DNA from 2 places in the Microbispora sp. NBC_01389 genome. Region 1 is predicted to be linked to the other one. Evidence: riboswitches for the same ligand, from Rfam matches in the RefSeq annotation. Region 1 holds a riboswitch; the other holds the start of a gene.
What was found. Region 1 has a riboswitch for thiamine pyrophosphate ahead of OG344_RS09610 (purine-cytosine permease family protein). Riboswitches for the same ligand answer to the same signal wherever they lie in the genome.

Region 1 (7,275 bases):
AGCCTGCCCCGCGACTCGTACGTCCCCATCGAGGGGCACGGCAGTGGCAAGCTGAACGCGGCCTACGCCTACGGCGGGCCGAAGCTGCTGACCAAGACGGTCGAGCGGGTGACCGGCATCCGGATCGACCACTACATGGAGATCGGCTTCGGCGGGTTCGTCGGCATCGTCGACGCGATCGGCGGGGTCAACATCTGCGTCAAGCAGAACATCGACGACCACAAGGCCGGGATCAACCTCAAGAAGGGCTGCCAGGACATGGACGGCGGCACCGCTCTCGGCTACGTGCGCACCAGGAAGACCGGCGCGATCCCCGACTTCGACCGCACCCAGCGGCAGCGGGAGTTCTTCTCCGCCGTGGTCCAGAAGGCGGCGAGCCCCGGCACGCTGCTCAACCCCTTCACCTCGGTGCCGCTGGCGCTGAGCGCGGCCGACTCGGTCGCCGTCGACCCCGGCACCGGCCTGTTCGACCTGCTGTCGGTGGGCCTCGCCATGCGCGGCGGGCCCGTCACGACGGCCGTGCCGATCGGCTCGCTGCCGACCATCGGCGGTCAGGCCGTCGTGAAGTGGGACACGCAGAAGGCGCTGCGCCTGTTCGAGGCGCTCGCCGCCGACAAGCAGGTCCCCAAGGACGTCATCACGAAGTGACCCCCGCGTCCCCGTGCCGTCCCTCGCCGTCCCCGTGCCGTTCCCGGCGCGGGGGACGAGCGGAGGGTCAGGTGATGGTCGCGGCGGTGGTCGCCGCGGTCGTGGCCGCGATGACGGCCGCGTGCACGGACGCGATCGTCTTCTGTACGGCCTCGCCGGCCCACTCGCCCTGGGCGATCTCCTTGACGCGGCCCTTGGGCGCGTCCGGGAACGCCTCGCGGTCGAGTTTCGCCGCGTGGACGACCGCGATCAGCGCCGCCGTCCGTTCGTCTGGCCGGGCCCCGGCCAGCACGTTCCGGACGCGGTCCCGCACCGCCCGCTCATGGCTCGGGTCGAGCTCCGGATAGCGGGTGGTGGGGAAGATCCCGAGGATCTTTCCGGTCTGCTCGCTCAGCACGCCGCGTACGGCGAGACGGGTCAGCAGCCGCTTGCGCAGCCCGCCCATGCGGAGCCTGCCCACCCACCAGTCGGCCTTGTGCCGCCGGGACTCGCCGGAGATCCGGGCCAGCGCCTGGTCCAGCTCCTCGTCCCCCAGCGGCGCGTCGTCCGTGACCACGAGCTTCTTGTCGTCGAAATCGACGCGCCGGCTCACGGCGAGTTCGGCGACCACGGCTCCCGCCAGGGCGGCGTCGAGCTCCACGGATCCGATGACCGGCTTTCCGGTGTCCTCCCGGTAAGCCAGCAGCAGCACTTCCTCGGCGATCGTCAGTGTCACGGCATCGAGCCTAACTCGTCCCTTACCGCGAGAATGAGAACTTATGGGGATATCAGCGGACCTGCATGCCATCGGACGGCCGATGCTCGACGCCCAGCTCGCTCACCCGACCGTACGCGGCATCGCGGCGGGAGACCTGCCCGAGCCGGTCTTCCGGTCGTGGCTGGAGCAGGACCACCTGTTCCTGCTCGACTACGTCAGGGTGTTCTCCCGGCTGGCCTGGCAGGCGCCGGACGGCCATCTCGGCGACCTGGTCGACCTGGCGCACGCGACCTGGCACGAGGAGCTCGACCTGCACCGGTCGCTCGCCGCGGGCTTCGGCGCCGACCTCGACGGCGCGGTGAAGGGCCCGGCCTGCGCGGCGTACACGTCCTTCCTGCTGGAGACGGCGGCCTGCTACGGCGAGGGGCTGGCGGCGCTCTACCCCTGCATGTGGGGCTACTCGACGCTCGGGCGGCTGCTCGCGGCGGACCCGCCCGCCGAGCCGCGCTACCGGGCGTGGGTGGACACCTATGCCGACCCCGGCTTCGCCGCGCTCGCCGCCCGGATCGGCGAGATGATCGACGAGGCGGCCCCGGACCCGGCGCGCGCCCGGGAGCTGTTCGTCCGCGGCATGGAGCACGAGCTCGCGTTCTGGGACGTGCCCTGACGGCTGCGGTTACTGTGGGGACATGCCGGAGCTGCCCGAGGTCGAGGCGCTCGCCGGGTTCCTCCGCGAGCACGCCCTCGGCCACGCGATCATCGGGGTCGACGTGACCGCCTTCCAGGCGCTCAAGACCGTCGACCCGCCCGTCACCTCGCTCGGCGGACTGCCGATCACCGCCGTGGCCAGGCACGGCAAGTTCCTCGACCTCGACTGCGACGGCCTGCACCTCGTCACGCACCTGGCGCGCGGCGGCTGGCTGCGCTGGCGCGACGACCTCACGGGCGCGCGGCCGGTGCGGCCCGGGAAGGGCCCGCTCGCGGTCCGCGTACGGCTGTCGCCCGGCGAGGACGGCCGCGCCCCCGGGTTCGAGCTGACCGAGGCGGGCACGCAGAAGCGCCTCGCCGTCTATGTGGTGCGGGATCCCCGAGACGTCCCCGGGGTGGCCGCGCTCGGGCCCGACCCGCTCGCCGAGGACTTCACGCCCGACCTGCTCAAGACGATCGTGGGCGGGAGCCGGGCCCAGATCAAGGGCCTGCTGCGCGACCAGAAGGTGATCGCCGGGATCGGCAACGCCTACTCCGACGAGGTGCTGCACGTCGCGCGGATGTCCCCGTTCAAGGTCGCCGGGACGCTGACCGACGGCCAGATCGCCGACCTGCACGACGCGATCGTGAGCACCCTCCGGGACGCGGCCGAGCGGGCGCGCGGCCTGGCGGCCAAGGACCTCAAGTCGGAGAAGAAGTCGGGCCTGCGCGTGCACGGCCGCACCGGTGAGCCCTGCGAGGTGTGCGGCGACACGATCCGGGAGGTGGCGTTCGCCGACTCGTCGCTGCAGTACTGCCCGGCCTGCCAGACGGGCGGCAAACAGCTGGCCGACCGGCGGCTGTCGCGTCTGCTGAAGTAGGTCCGCGAGGAGCTCCGGCCCTCGTGGCGCCGCTCCGCCTGTGAGCGTCCGTGGATCACCGTGGGTCACAGCTCCCGGCACGGGCCCGCGCATCGGTGGTGTGCCGCCAGAATGGGCGCATGACATTGCCGGAAATCGCCCCCGACGCCCTGCCCGAGGGCGCGTACCTGCTGGACGTCCGCGAGAACGAGGAGTGGCGGGCGGGACACGCCCCGGGCGCCGTGCACATCCCGCTCGGCGAGCTGCAGGCGCGGGTGGACGAGCTGCCGCCGGACCGGCCGGTCTACGTCGTCTGCCGAGTCGGCGGGAGGTCGGCGCACGCCGCCATGTGGCTCAACCACATCGGCCGGGAGGCCGTCAACGTGGACGGCGGCATGCGGTCCTGGGCCGCCGCCGGGCGTCCGATGGTGAGCGAGCTCGGAGGAGACCCCTACGTCGCGTAGGAAAACGGTCAAAGTAGTGTCATAATCCCAAAGACATCAACAATACCCGCGGGAGCTCGGGCGTGACCGGGCTGAGAGGGCGGATCGAACTCGTTCCGCCGACCGCATGAACCTGTCCGGATAATGCCGGCGTAGGGAGCGTGTGATGGCCGCCGTCGTCGACGACGTGCATGCGGAGGTTCCGCTCACCCTGGACGAGGATGTCCCGAAGACCCTCGGACTGCTCGACCAGGGGGCGTTCTGGGCCAATCTCGGCGTCAGCCTCCTCGGCTTCTCGGGGGCGCTGTTCCTGCTCGACCCCCTGGGCGGCAGGCCCCTGACGTTCACCGCCGCGGTGCTGGCCGCCGTGATCGGCAGCCTCGTCGGCACCACGATGGTCGGCCTCGCGGCGATCCCCGGCGCGCGGACCGGGCGGCCCGCGATGGTGCTGCTGCGCGGCCTGTTCGGGGCCCGCCTGTCGTACGTCCCGACCGTGCTGAACATCGTGCAGATGCTCGGCTGGGGCGCGTTCGAGCTGTGGGTGATCGCGCAGGGCGCGCAGGCGCTCACGGGGACGGCGGTGCCGTACGCGGTGTGGGCGGTCGCGGCCGGGGCGCTGACGATCGCGCTGACGATCCGGCCGCTCGGCGCGCTGCGCCTGCTGCGCCGCTACGTCACCGCGGGCGTCGTGGTCGCGATGATCTGGCTGTCGGTCGCCCTCTTCGCGCGCGGGCCCTCCGTGGGCGGCGGCTCCTGGGACGCCTTCGCCCCGGCCGTCGACTACGTGATCGCGCTGTCGGTGTCGTGGGTGCCGATGGCCGCCGACTACGCCCGGCACTCGCGGTCGAGCGGCGCGGCGTTCACCGGGGTGGTGGCCGGTTACACGATCGCCCAGGTCGCCTGCCTGGCCCTCGGCATCGCCGCGCTCGCGCTGGTCGGCAACGACCCCGACAAGGTGTGGGACCCGTTCGTGGCCGCCCCGCTCGGGGTCCTGTTCTTCGGCGTCCTGGTGCTGCGCGAGGCCGACCAGTCGTTCGCGAACGTCTACTCGACGACCGTGTCCATCCAGAACCTCGCGCCGCGCTGGGACCGCCGGGTGATCTCGATCGTGATCGGCGTCCTCACCACGCTGATCGCGCTGCTGGCCGACGTGAACTCCTACGGCGCGTTCCTCACCGTGATCGGGGCGGTCTTCGTGCCGATGTTCGCGGTCCTCGTGGTCGACTACTTCCTGCTCGGCGGAGCCTCCCGGTGGAACACGGCCGAGGACGCCCCCTCGCGGTGGCTCATGGTCGCGCCGTGGGTCCTCGGGTTCGCGGCGTACTGGATCGTGGCGGTCACCCCGACCGTGGCCTGGTGGGACGGCCTCTGGGCCGACGTCCGCGGCGCTGTCGGGTTCGTCCACCAGCCGTGGATGAACGCCGCGCTCGCCGCGTTCCTCGTCGCCGCGCTGGCGACGGCGGCGCTGTCCCTCCCGGCCCGCCGCCTGCGGTCGTCGCCCCGGTAGACCCGGTCGGCTTCGCACTTACGTGCAAGTGAGGTGCAGGACGACGCCTCTAAACTGCCGCCCACGGAAGGCCCGCGCCGGCCTCCACCATCAGAGAGGCCGTGGGGGCAGTGGAATTCGGGGTTCTGGGTCCTTTCGAAGTCCGGGACGGCGAGGTGCCGGTCGGCGTCGGAGGCCCGCGGCCGCGGGCTGTCCTGGCCCGGCTGGTGCTCGCCGCGGGCGCGGTCGTCTCCACGGACACGTTGATCGAGGATCTCTATAACGGCACGCCGCCGGCGACCGCACTCGAGTCGATCCACGTCTACGTGTCGAACCTGCGTCGTGTCCTCGAACCGCAGCGGGCGCCGCGCACCCCTCCCCGGCTCCTCGTCGCGAAACGCCCCGGCTATCTGCTCGCCACCTCGGACGTCGACGCCCTGCGGTTCGGCGGGCTCGTCGCCGACGCGGAAGGCAGGCCGCCCGCACGGGCGCTCGCGCTGCTCGACGAGGCGCTGGGGCTCTGGCGCGGCCTGCCGTACGCCGATTTCGCGGGCGAGCTGTGGGCAGTCACGGAGGTGAACCGCCTCCAGGAGCTGCGCCTGGTCGCCGTCGAGCGCCGCGCACAGACACAGCTCGACCTGGGCCGGCCCGAGGCGGTGATCCAGGACGTGGAGGCCGAGACCGCGGAGCATCCGCTACGAGAGCGGCTGTGGTGGCTGCTGGCCCTCGCGCACTACAGGGCCGGCCGCCAGGCGGACGCGCTGGCGACGCTGCGGCGCGCCAGGACCCTCATCGCCGATCAGCTCGGGCTCGATCCGGGCCCGCGGTTGCGGGCGCTGGAGCAGGACATCCTGCGGCAGGCTCCGTCTCTCACCGCTCTCACCGTACGGTCGGGCACCGTTCCCGGTGAGCCCGCCGTGCTCACGCCCGCTCGGCCGGACTCCGGGAAGGCGCACTCGCCGCACGGGCGCGACCGGCAGCTCGCGGAGATGGAGTCGACGCTCGGCGGCGGGATGAGCACGATCACGGTGACCGGGGAACCGGGCATCGGCAAGACCTGGCTGCTGAAGGAGTTCAGGGACCGGTGCGCGGAGAGGGGACACCTGACCCTCTGGGGGAGCTGTCACGATCTCGGAAGCGCACTGCCGCTGCGGCCGTGGATCCGGGTCCTGAGGTCGCTGGAGCGCGTCCATCCGGCTCCCGACCCCGAGGCGCTGGCCGGGCTCCTCGACGAGGAGGTCCCGCAGAGGCCGGCGCAGGGATCGGCACAGGAATCGGCACAGCGGGCGCGTCAGCGGCGTCATCAGGCCGTCGCCGACTGGCTCTGCGCCGCCGCGCGGGACCGGCCGGTTATGATCATTCTGGACGACCTCCAGTGGGCCGACCCGGCGACCCTGGGACTGCTGCGCGATGTGACGGCGCTCGCCGGCGAGTCGGCGGAGCAGGTCCCGCTCACGCTGGTGACCGCGTTCCGGGACACCGCCCAGGCCGATCCGCTCGACGACGTGCTCGGCGGATTCGCCCGATACAACCTGCTCCGCATCCGGCTCGCGGGCCTCGAAACCCCGGCCATCCGGGCCATCGCCGTGACCGTGGGCGCGGAGGTCGACGAGCGGACCGCTCACCTGCTGGCCCGGCGCACCGGCGGCAACCCGTTCTTCGTACGTGAGACGGCCCGGCTGCTGGCGCAGGGCCGCCCGCTGGAGACGGTTCCCGACGCGGTCGCCGGCCTGATCCACCAGCGGCTGGCGGCGCTGGACCCGCGGGTCGCCGAGGTGCTCGGGATCGCCGCGGTGATCGGCGGGGAGTTCGATCCCGGCATCGTGGGCGAGGCGCGGGCGGCGCCCGTGTACGACCTGCTGGACCAGGCCGTGCGGGCCGGTCTGGTCGTCGCCGTCGGGCACCGGATGGGCTTCGCCCACGACCTGGTGCGGGAGACCCTCCTGCGGGAGATCCCGCCGCTGCGCAGGGCCGTCATCCACCGGCAGGTGATGGACGCTCTCGTCGACCGGCCCGGTGCCGACGTGGCCGTCATCGCCCATCACGCGGTCCAGGCCGGGCCCGCGGCGTACGCGGAGGCGGCGCGCTGGGCCGCCGCGATGGCGGAGCAGTCGGGTCTCCGCCTGGCCTACGAGGAGGCGGCCACCTGGTGGGGCCGTGCGGTCGAGGCGCACGGGGCCGCGGCCGGCGATCCGGCCGACCACGTCGAGCTGCTGCTGCGGCAGGCCCGCGCCCTGCTCGACGCCGGCGACGCCCTGGCTGCCAGAAGCGTGCGGGCGCGGGCGATACGGGTGGCCGACCGGGGGGCGGGTCCCGACGGGCCCGTCCTGCTCGCCCGGGCGCTCACCGTGCTGGACGCGCCCTCGATCTGGAACCTGCGCAATCCGTACGAGGAGGTCGAACTTCAGCTCGTGCGCCGGTTCGAGCGCGCGTTGGACGCCATGCCCGAGGCCG
Region 2 (7,275 bases), 2.5 Mb from region 1:
GCGCAGCGTCCTGCCGGGGACGTACTCCATCGACAGGTAGACGTTCGCCCCGTCGGTGCCTTGGTCGAAGACCTGCACGATGTTCGGGTGCGAGAGGCTCGCCACCGACTTGGCCTCGCCGATGAACCGCTGGACGAACTGCGGGTCCTCGGCCAGCGAACGGTGCATCACCTTGACGGCGACCGTGCGGTCGAGCCGGATGTCCAGAGCCAGATAGACGGAGGCCATGCCGCCCCGGGCGATCCGGGACTCGACGCGGTAGCGCCCGTCGAGCTGCTGCCCCACGAGCGGATCGGTTAGCGTCGTGTCCACCCGCCCGAGTTTACGGGTGATTTGCCGTCGGGCGTGTTCCCGAATCCCAAACCGAGACCTGTCCGGATCCCTTTCGCAGGACCCGGAAAGCCGTCCCTCATGCGAAAACCGGCCTTACCCGGCGTCCGATTCGGAAACGCGCCGCTCACGCGGAGCGGACGGGCGAGGACGCCTCGGCGTAACGGCGGCGGGGGATGCGCCCGGACAGGCGGGCGAGCCGTCCGGCCGTGACCGCCTGCCGCATGGCGGCGGCCATGAGGCCGGGCCGGTGCGCCCGCGTCACGGCGCTGGCGAGCAGCACGGCGTCGCAGCCCAGCTCCATCGCGAGGGCCGCGTCGCTGGCCGTGCCGATCCCCGCGTCGAGGATGACCGGCACCGCGGCCGCCTCGGCGATCAGCTCGATGCTGTGCGGGTTGCGGATGCCGAGGCCCGAGCCGATCGGGGCGCCGAGCGGCATCACCGCCGCGCATCCGGCGTCCTCCAGCCGGCGCGCCAGCGCGGGGTCGTCGCCGATGTACGGCAGCACGACGAAGCCGTCGGCCACCAGCCGTTCCGCCGCGTCGAAGGTCTCGATCGGATCGGGCAGCAGGGTCCGTTCGTCGGCGATGACCTCCAGCTTCACCCAGTTCGTCTCCAGCGCCTCACGGGCCAGCCGGGCGGTCAGCACGGCCTCGCCGGCCGTGAAGCAGCCGGCCGTGTTCGGCAGCACCCTGATGTCCCGCGCCCGCAGCAGGTCGAGCACCGAGCCGCGGGCGGCCGGGTCCAGCCTGCGCATCGCGACGGTCGTCAGCTCGGTGCCGGACGCCTCCAGCGCCTGGTCGAGCACCTCCAGCGACGGCGCGCCGCCGGTCCCCATGATCAGCCGCGAGGCGAACTTCTCCCCGCCGAGCACGAAGACGTCGCCGGAGGCGTCCTGTTCCGTCATTCCCGTCATCCTCCCTGCACCGCGGTGAGCACCTCGACGCCGTCGCCGTCCTCCACCCGTGTGGAGTCCCAGGCGCCGCGGCTCACCACCTCGCCGTTGACCGCCGCCGCGACGCCCGACGTGAGCGCCGTGAGGGTCCGTACGGCGTCGCCCACCGTCGCCCCCTCCGGCAGCTCGGCCGGGCCTCCGTTGATCGTGACCTTCATGTGCGGAATCTCCCTGGGTCGCAGGACAGGGCGGCCTCCGGCACCGCGCCGCCGGTGAGGAGCGCGGCGACGGCCTCGGCGGTGATCGGGGACAGCAGCACGCCGCTCCGGCCGTGCCCGGTCGCCGCGAGGACGCCGGGGGGCCCGGCGAGGCCGATGAGCGGAAGGTTGTCCGGGGTCCCGGGGCGGAAGCCGACGGCCGTCTCGGCCAGTTCGAGCTCGGTGAGGCCGGGCACCAGCTCGCGGGCGTCGCGCAGCAGCTCGTACACCCCGCCGACGGTGACCCGCGCGTCGTACCCCAGCTCCTCGGAGGTGGCGCCCAGGACGATCTCCCCGTCGCCCCGGGGGACGAGGTAGGCGGGGGAGCCGTGCACCAGTCCCCGCACGCACCGGGTGAGGAACCCCCGGGGGCCCCGCAGCCGGAGGATCTGCCCCTTGACCGGCCGTACGGGCAGGCCGGGGAGCAGGGCGGCCGACCACGATCCGGCGGCCACCACGACCCGGCCGGCCGGGACGGTCCCGCCGGACGCCAGCCGCACCGACGGGGAGCCCCGCCCGGGGACGACGACCTCGGCGGCGCGTTCGGCCACCAGCGTGCCGCCCGCCTTCTCGAACGCGGTCAGCAGCGCGCGGACGAGCCTGCGGGGGTCGACCCAGGCGTCGTCGCGGGCCAGCAGGCCGCCGCGCACCGCGGGGGAGAGCATCGGCTCGAAGGAGCGGCACTCACGCCCGGTCAGCCGTTCGACCCGCAGGCCGAGCGTGCGCTCGAAGGCCGCGAGGTCGTCGAGGAGGGCCATGTCGTCCGCGCCGCGGGCGACCTCCAGCGTGCCCTCGGCGCGGTAGTCGAGGCCGGTGCCGGACTCGTCCTCCAGCTCCGCCCGGAACGCCGGCCAGGCGGCCAGCGACGCCAGCCCGAGCCGCAGCAGCGGCTCCTCCGTGTAGGTCACCTCGCTGACCGGTGCGAGCATCCCGGCGGCGGCGTGGGTGGCGCCGCTTCCCGGCGCGGGGTCCACCACGGCGACGGACAGTCCGCGCCGGGCCGTACGCCAGGCGGCGGCGAGGCCCGCCACGCCACCGCCCACGATCACGACGTCGTGGCCGGGCTCGCTCCCGGAGGGCCGTGTGGAGGACACCGCGCTCCCTTCGCCGGCATGACCCGGATCAGGTGGTGGGCGGTCGAGAGCCGTACGCTCTCCTCTCAGCCCGGTCCGCCGGGCTCCCGCGCGTCTTACGCCCCACAGCGTAGTACGTGGCGGATACCGGCGGATCGCCCGGTTCGGCGCTCGCGCGGGCGGGCGTGACGCGGCTCACAATCGGGGCTGCCCGAGATGTGCGCGCTCCTTGCCCAACTCGTTATGGGGAGCCGGTTGGCCAGGTCCCCTGTTGACAATCTATGGTCAAGGCGTGGATCACGTCGTGGTGGTGGGTGCCGGCCTGGCCGGCGTGCGAAGCATCGAGGCGCTGAGGTCCCGGGGGTTCACCGGGCGCATCACGCTCATCGGCGAGGAACACCATCGCCCCTATGACCGCCCGCCGCTCTCGAAGACGGTGCTGCTCGGCGACGCCGACTCCACCGTGGTCGACTCCGATCTCGACGCCATGGACGTGCGGCTGTGCCTCGGCACGGCCGCCAAGGGACTGCGGGACGGCGTGCTGGAGACGACCGAGGGAGAGCTGGAGTACGACGGCCTGGTCATCGCCACCGGAGCGACCCCGGTCCGGCTGCGGGGCGAGGGCCACCAGCATGTGCTGCGCACGATCGACGACGCGCTCGCGCTGCGCGAGCGGCTGGTGCCCGGCGCCCGCGTGGCCGTCGTCGGCGCCGGCTGGATCGGCGCCGAGGTCGCGACCGCGGCGGCCAAAGCGGGGTGCGCGGTGACCGTGGTGGAGGCGGGGGAGAGCCCGCTCGCCGCCGCGGTCGGCCCGGCGGTCGGCTGCCACACGATCGGCTGGTACGCCCGGGCCGGCGTCGAGCTGCGCCTCGGCGCGATGGTCGGGACGGTGGACGCCGACGGGCTCACGCTCATGTCCGGCGCGCGGGTGCCCGCCGACGTGGTGGTCTCCGGCGTCGGGGTGCGCCCCTCGGTCGACTGGCTCAAGGGCTCGGCCGTACGGCTCGACGACGGCGTGGTCGTCGACGAGCACCTGCGCACGTCGCTGCCGAACGTGGTCGCGGTGGGCGACTGCGCCAACTGGTGGTCGCGCAGGTTCGGCACCCGGCTGCGGGTCGAGCACTGGGACACCGCGCTCCAGGCCCCCGACACGGCCGCCGCCACGCTGCTGGGCGATGAGGCGGTCTACGACCCCGTGCCGTACTTCTGGTCGGAGCAGTTCGATCACATGCTGCAGTTCGCCGGACACCCGACCCCGGACGACCGGGTGCTGCTGCGCGGCGACCCGCGGGCCGACGGGAAGTGGGCGGTGTGCTGGCTGACCCCGGAGGACCGGCTCGCCGCGGTGTTCACCGTGGACCGGCCGCGCGACGTGGTGCAGGGCCGCCGCCTGGTGGAGGCCGGCCGGAGGCTCGACCCCCGGCGGGTGGCCGATCCGGCCGTGCCGCTCCGCGACTGCATTATGACGTAGTCGAGGTGTTTCCCGGAGGCTCGCATGTGGTAATGGTGGTTCCGTGACGCTTACTGTTGCGCAGATAGACCGGGAGACCGACCAGCTCGTCGGGGAGTGGCTCCCACTTCCGCAGGCCGCCGAGAAGCTGGGGCTCAGCATCGGCCGCACCAAGCAACTCCTGAAGGACAAGAAGCTCGTCGGCGTCCGGCGGGGCGGCGGCCAGCCGCAGATCCCGTCGGTGTTCGTCGCCCACGGTGAGGTGCTCAAGGGCCTGCCCGGCACGCTCACCGTCCTCTCCGACGCCGGGTACGACGAGGTGGAGTCGATCCGCTGGTTGTTCACCCCCGACGACTCGCTGCCGGGGGCGCCGATCGACGCGATCGTCAAGGGCCGGCACACCGAGGTCAAGCGCAGGGCCCAGGCGCTGGGCTTCTGACCGCCGCCGCATGGCATTGTTGGCCGGGTGAACGACACCCGGCGACGGCTCGCGCAGGCCAGGCTCTACCTCTGCACCGACGGCAGGAGGGACCGCGGCGACCTCGAGGACTTCCTCGACGCGGCCCTGGCCGGCGGCGTGGACATCGTCCAGTTGCGGGAGAAGGGCCTCGAGGCCCGCGAGGAGCTGGGCCTGCTCGAGGTGTTCCGCGCGGCCTGCGACCGGCACGGCGCGCTGCTGGCGGTCAACGACCGGGCGGACGTCGCGTACGCCGCCCGGCCGGACATCCTGCACCTCGGTCAGGACGACCTCCCGGTCCCCGTGGCCCGGGAGATCCTGGGCTCGGACGTGCTTGTCGGCAGGTCGACCCACTCGGCGGCCGAGGCGTCGGCCGCCGCGGTGGAGCCGGGCGTGGACTACTTCTGCTGCGGGCCGGTGTGGCCCACGCCGACCAAGCCGGGCCGTCCGGCGCCCGGCCCCGCGCTGCTGGAGCACGCCGCGAGCCTGGGCGCGGGCCGGCCGTGGTTCGGCATCGGCGGCATCGGCCCGGACAACCTCGACGAGGTGATGGCGCACGGCGTGCGCCGGGCGGTGGTCGTCAGGGCCGTCACCGAGGCCGAGGACCCCGGTGCCGCCGCCGCGGCTCTCAAGGCGCGCCTGTCGGCCGTCCCGCTGTGAGCCGGCCCCCGCCGGTCCCGGACGGGAACGGCGGGCCCGGTGGGGGCGTCGTCAGGTGCGGCGGGAGGTGGCGGCGACGGCCAGGGCGGCCAGCGCGGCGCGGGCGTCCTCCTCGATCGGCGCCTGTTCGAGGGCGTGCATCGCCTCGTCCAGATAGCGCTTGATCATGTCCTCGCAGTCCGTCAGCGCGCCGGTCTCCTCGATCACCGTGCGCAGCCGCCCGACCCCGTCGGCGTCGAGCCCCGGGTCGCCCAGCAGGGTCCGTACGACGTCCTGCTGGGCGGGGGTGGCCCCGGCGAGCGCCCGCGCGATGAGCACGGTCCGCTTGCCTTCGCGCAGGTCGTCCCCGGCGGGCTTGCCGGTCTCGGCCGGGTCGCCGAACACGCCGAGGATGTCGTCGCGGAGCTGGAAGGCGATGCCCACCCGCTGGCCGTACTGCACGCACAGGCGGTCGATCCAGGCGTGCCGGGCCTGGGCGGCGAGCACGAGCCCGAGGCGCAGCGGCTGCTCGACGGAATACTTACCGCTCTTGTAAAGGGCCACTCGCAGAGCGCTGTCGAAGGTGCTCTCGCCCTGCGCCTGCTCCAGCAGGTCGAGATACTGCCCGCACATCAGCTCGGTGAGCATGTAGTCGTGCAGGGGCTGGGCCGCGGCGATCGCCCGGGGGTCGAGGCCGCTGCAGCGCCACATCTCGCCGGACCACACCAGCAGCAGGTTGCCCAGCAGCACGGCCGAGCCCTCGCCGAACTGCCGCGCCGACCCGTGCCAGCCCGCGTCCGCGTGCATGCGCTCGAAGCGCCGGTGTGCCGAGGGCATGCCGCGGCGCACGTCGCTCGCGTCCATGACGTCGTCGTGGATCAGCGCACTGGCCTGGAGCAGCTCCAGCGACGCGGCGGCGAAGGGCAGGCCCGGCTCGTCGCCGCCGCCGCCGGCACGCCACCCCCAGTGGCAGAAGGCGGGACGCAGTCGCTTTCCACCGGCGAGGAAGTCCTCCGCGGCGGAGAGCAGGACGGCCAGGTGCGGGTCCTCGAAGTGGGGGCGCTGCCGGTCGAGGAATTCCCGGAGAACGCGGTCCACCTCCGTACGGATGTGGTCGAGCGTGGCGGCGGAAGTGGTCATGCCTCAGAGGGTAACCGGGGCAGATCCCGACATCACAGCGCAGATCCCCTCTAAATTGGTCAGCTCGCGCTGTTAGGTCAAAACGTCCGCATGCTCCGCCAGCGGCCCAGCGGCCCAGCGGCCCAGTCCACATGGCGAGACCGCGGAGGCCGGGGAGTGGCCCGCGCGGTAATCTTTCCCGTATGGCTCTCGGTCTGCCCTCGCGGCTCCCAGATCGCGTCCCGACGGTCCGCGAACTGCTGGCCGCGGGCGAGCGCTCGTTCTCGTTCGAGTTCATGCCGCCCAAGACCGACGAGGGGGAGCGCCAGCTGTGGCGCGCGATCCGCGAGCTGGAGGCGCTGCGGCCGACGTTCGTCTCCGTCACCTACGGCGCCGGCGGCTCGACCCGTGACCGCACCGTGGACATCGTCGAGCGGCTGGCCCACGAGACGACGCTGACGCCCGTGGCCCACTTCACCGCCGTCGACCACTCGATCCGTGAGCTGCGCCACCTCGTCGGCCGGTTCGCCGACGCCGGGGTGCGCAACATCCTCGCCGTGCGCGGCGACCCGCGCGGCGGCAACCCGCTGGACGAGTGGGTCAGGCACCCCGAGGGCGTCCTGTACGCCGAGGACCTGGTGCGGCTGATCCGCCAGGCGGGCGACTTCTGCGTGGGGGTGGCGGCCTTCCCGTACAAGCACCCGAGGTCGGCCACGATCGAGTCGGACACGAGCTACTTCGTGCGGAAGTGCCGGGCCGGCGCCGACTACGCGATCACCCAGATGTTCTTCCGCGCGGAGGACTACCTGCGGCTGCGCGACCGCGTGGCGGCCCAGGGGTGCGACACGCCGATCATCCCGGGCGTCATGCCCGTGACGCAGATGAGCACGATCGCCAGGTCCGAGCAGCTGTCCGGCGCGCCGTTCCCGCCGGAGGTGGCCGAGCGGTTCGCGGCGGTCGCCGACGATCCGGTGGCGGTCCGCCGCCTGGGGATCGAGCACGCCGCCGCGATGTGCCGGACGCTCCTGGACGAGGGCGCCCCCGGCATCCACTTC

Region 2: it holds a riboswitch for thiamine pyrophosphate, as region 1 does, so the genes downstream of both, thiO (glycine oxidase ThiO) here and OG344_RS09610 (purine-cytosine permease family protein) in region 1, are expected to answer to the same signal.

What each region holds. Positions count from the first base shown of each region.
Region 1 is NZ_CP109552.1:2,145,381-2,152,655, forward strand. Features, by position in the region: gene OG344_RS09585 (LCP family protein) at 1-648, shown strand, start outside; gene OG344_RS09590 (GPP34 family phosphoprotein) at 716-1,363, opposite strand; gene OG344_RS09595 (TenA family protein) at 1,407-2,012, shown strand; gene OG344_RS09600 (Fpg/Nei family DNA glycosylase) at 2,035-2,913, shown strand; gene OG344_RS09605 (rhodanese-like domain-containing protein) at 3,033-3,356, shown strand; TPP riboswitch at 3,395-3,511, shown strand; gene OG344_RS09610 (purine-cytosine permease family protein) at 3,502-4,842, shown strand; gene OG344_RS09615 (BTAD domain-containing putative transcriptional regulator) at 4,944-7,275, shown strand, end outside.
Region 2 is NZ_CP109552.1:4,685,849-4,693,123, forward strand. Features, by position in the region: gene pknB (Stk1 family PASTA domain-containing Ser/Thr kinase) at 1-312, opposite strand, end outside; gene OG344_RS21205 (thiazole synthase) at 458-1,246, opposite strand; gene thiS (sulfur carrier protein ThiS) at 1,243-1,443, opposite strand; gene thiO (glycine oxidase ThiO) at 1,440-2,576, opposite strand; TPP riboswitch at 2,565-2,676, opposite strand; gene OG344_RS21220 (NAD(P)/FAD-dependent oxidoreductase) at 2,848-4,026, shown strand; gene OG344_RS21225 (Rv2175c family DNA-binding protein) at 4,070-4,444, shown strand; gene thiE (thiamine phosphate synthase) at 4,472-5,122, shown strand; gene OG344_RS21235 (polyprenyl synthetase family protein) at 5,174-6,241, opposite strand; gene metF (methylenetetrahydrofolate reductase [NAD(P)H]) at 6,424-7,275, shown strand, end outside.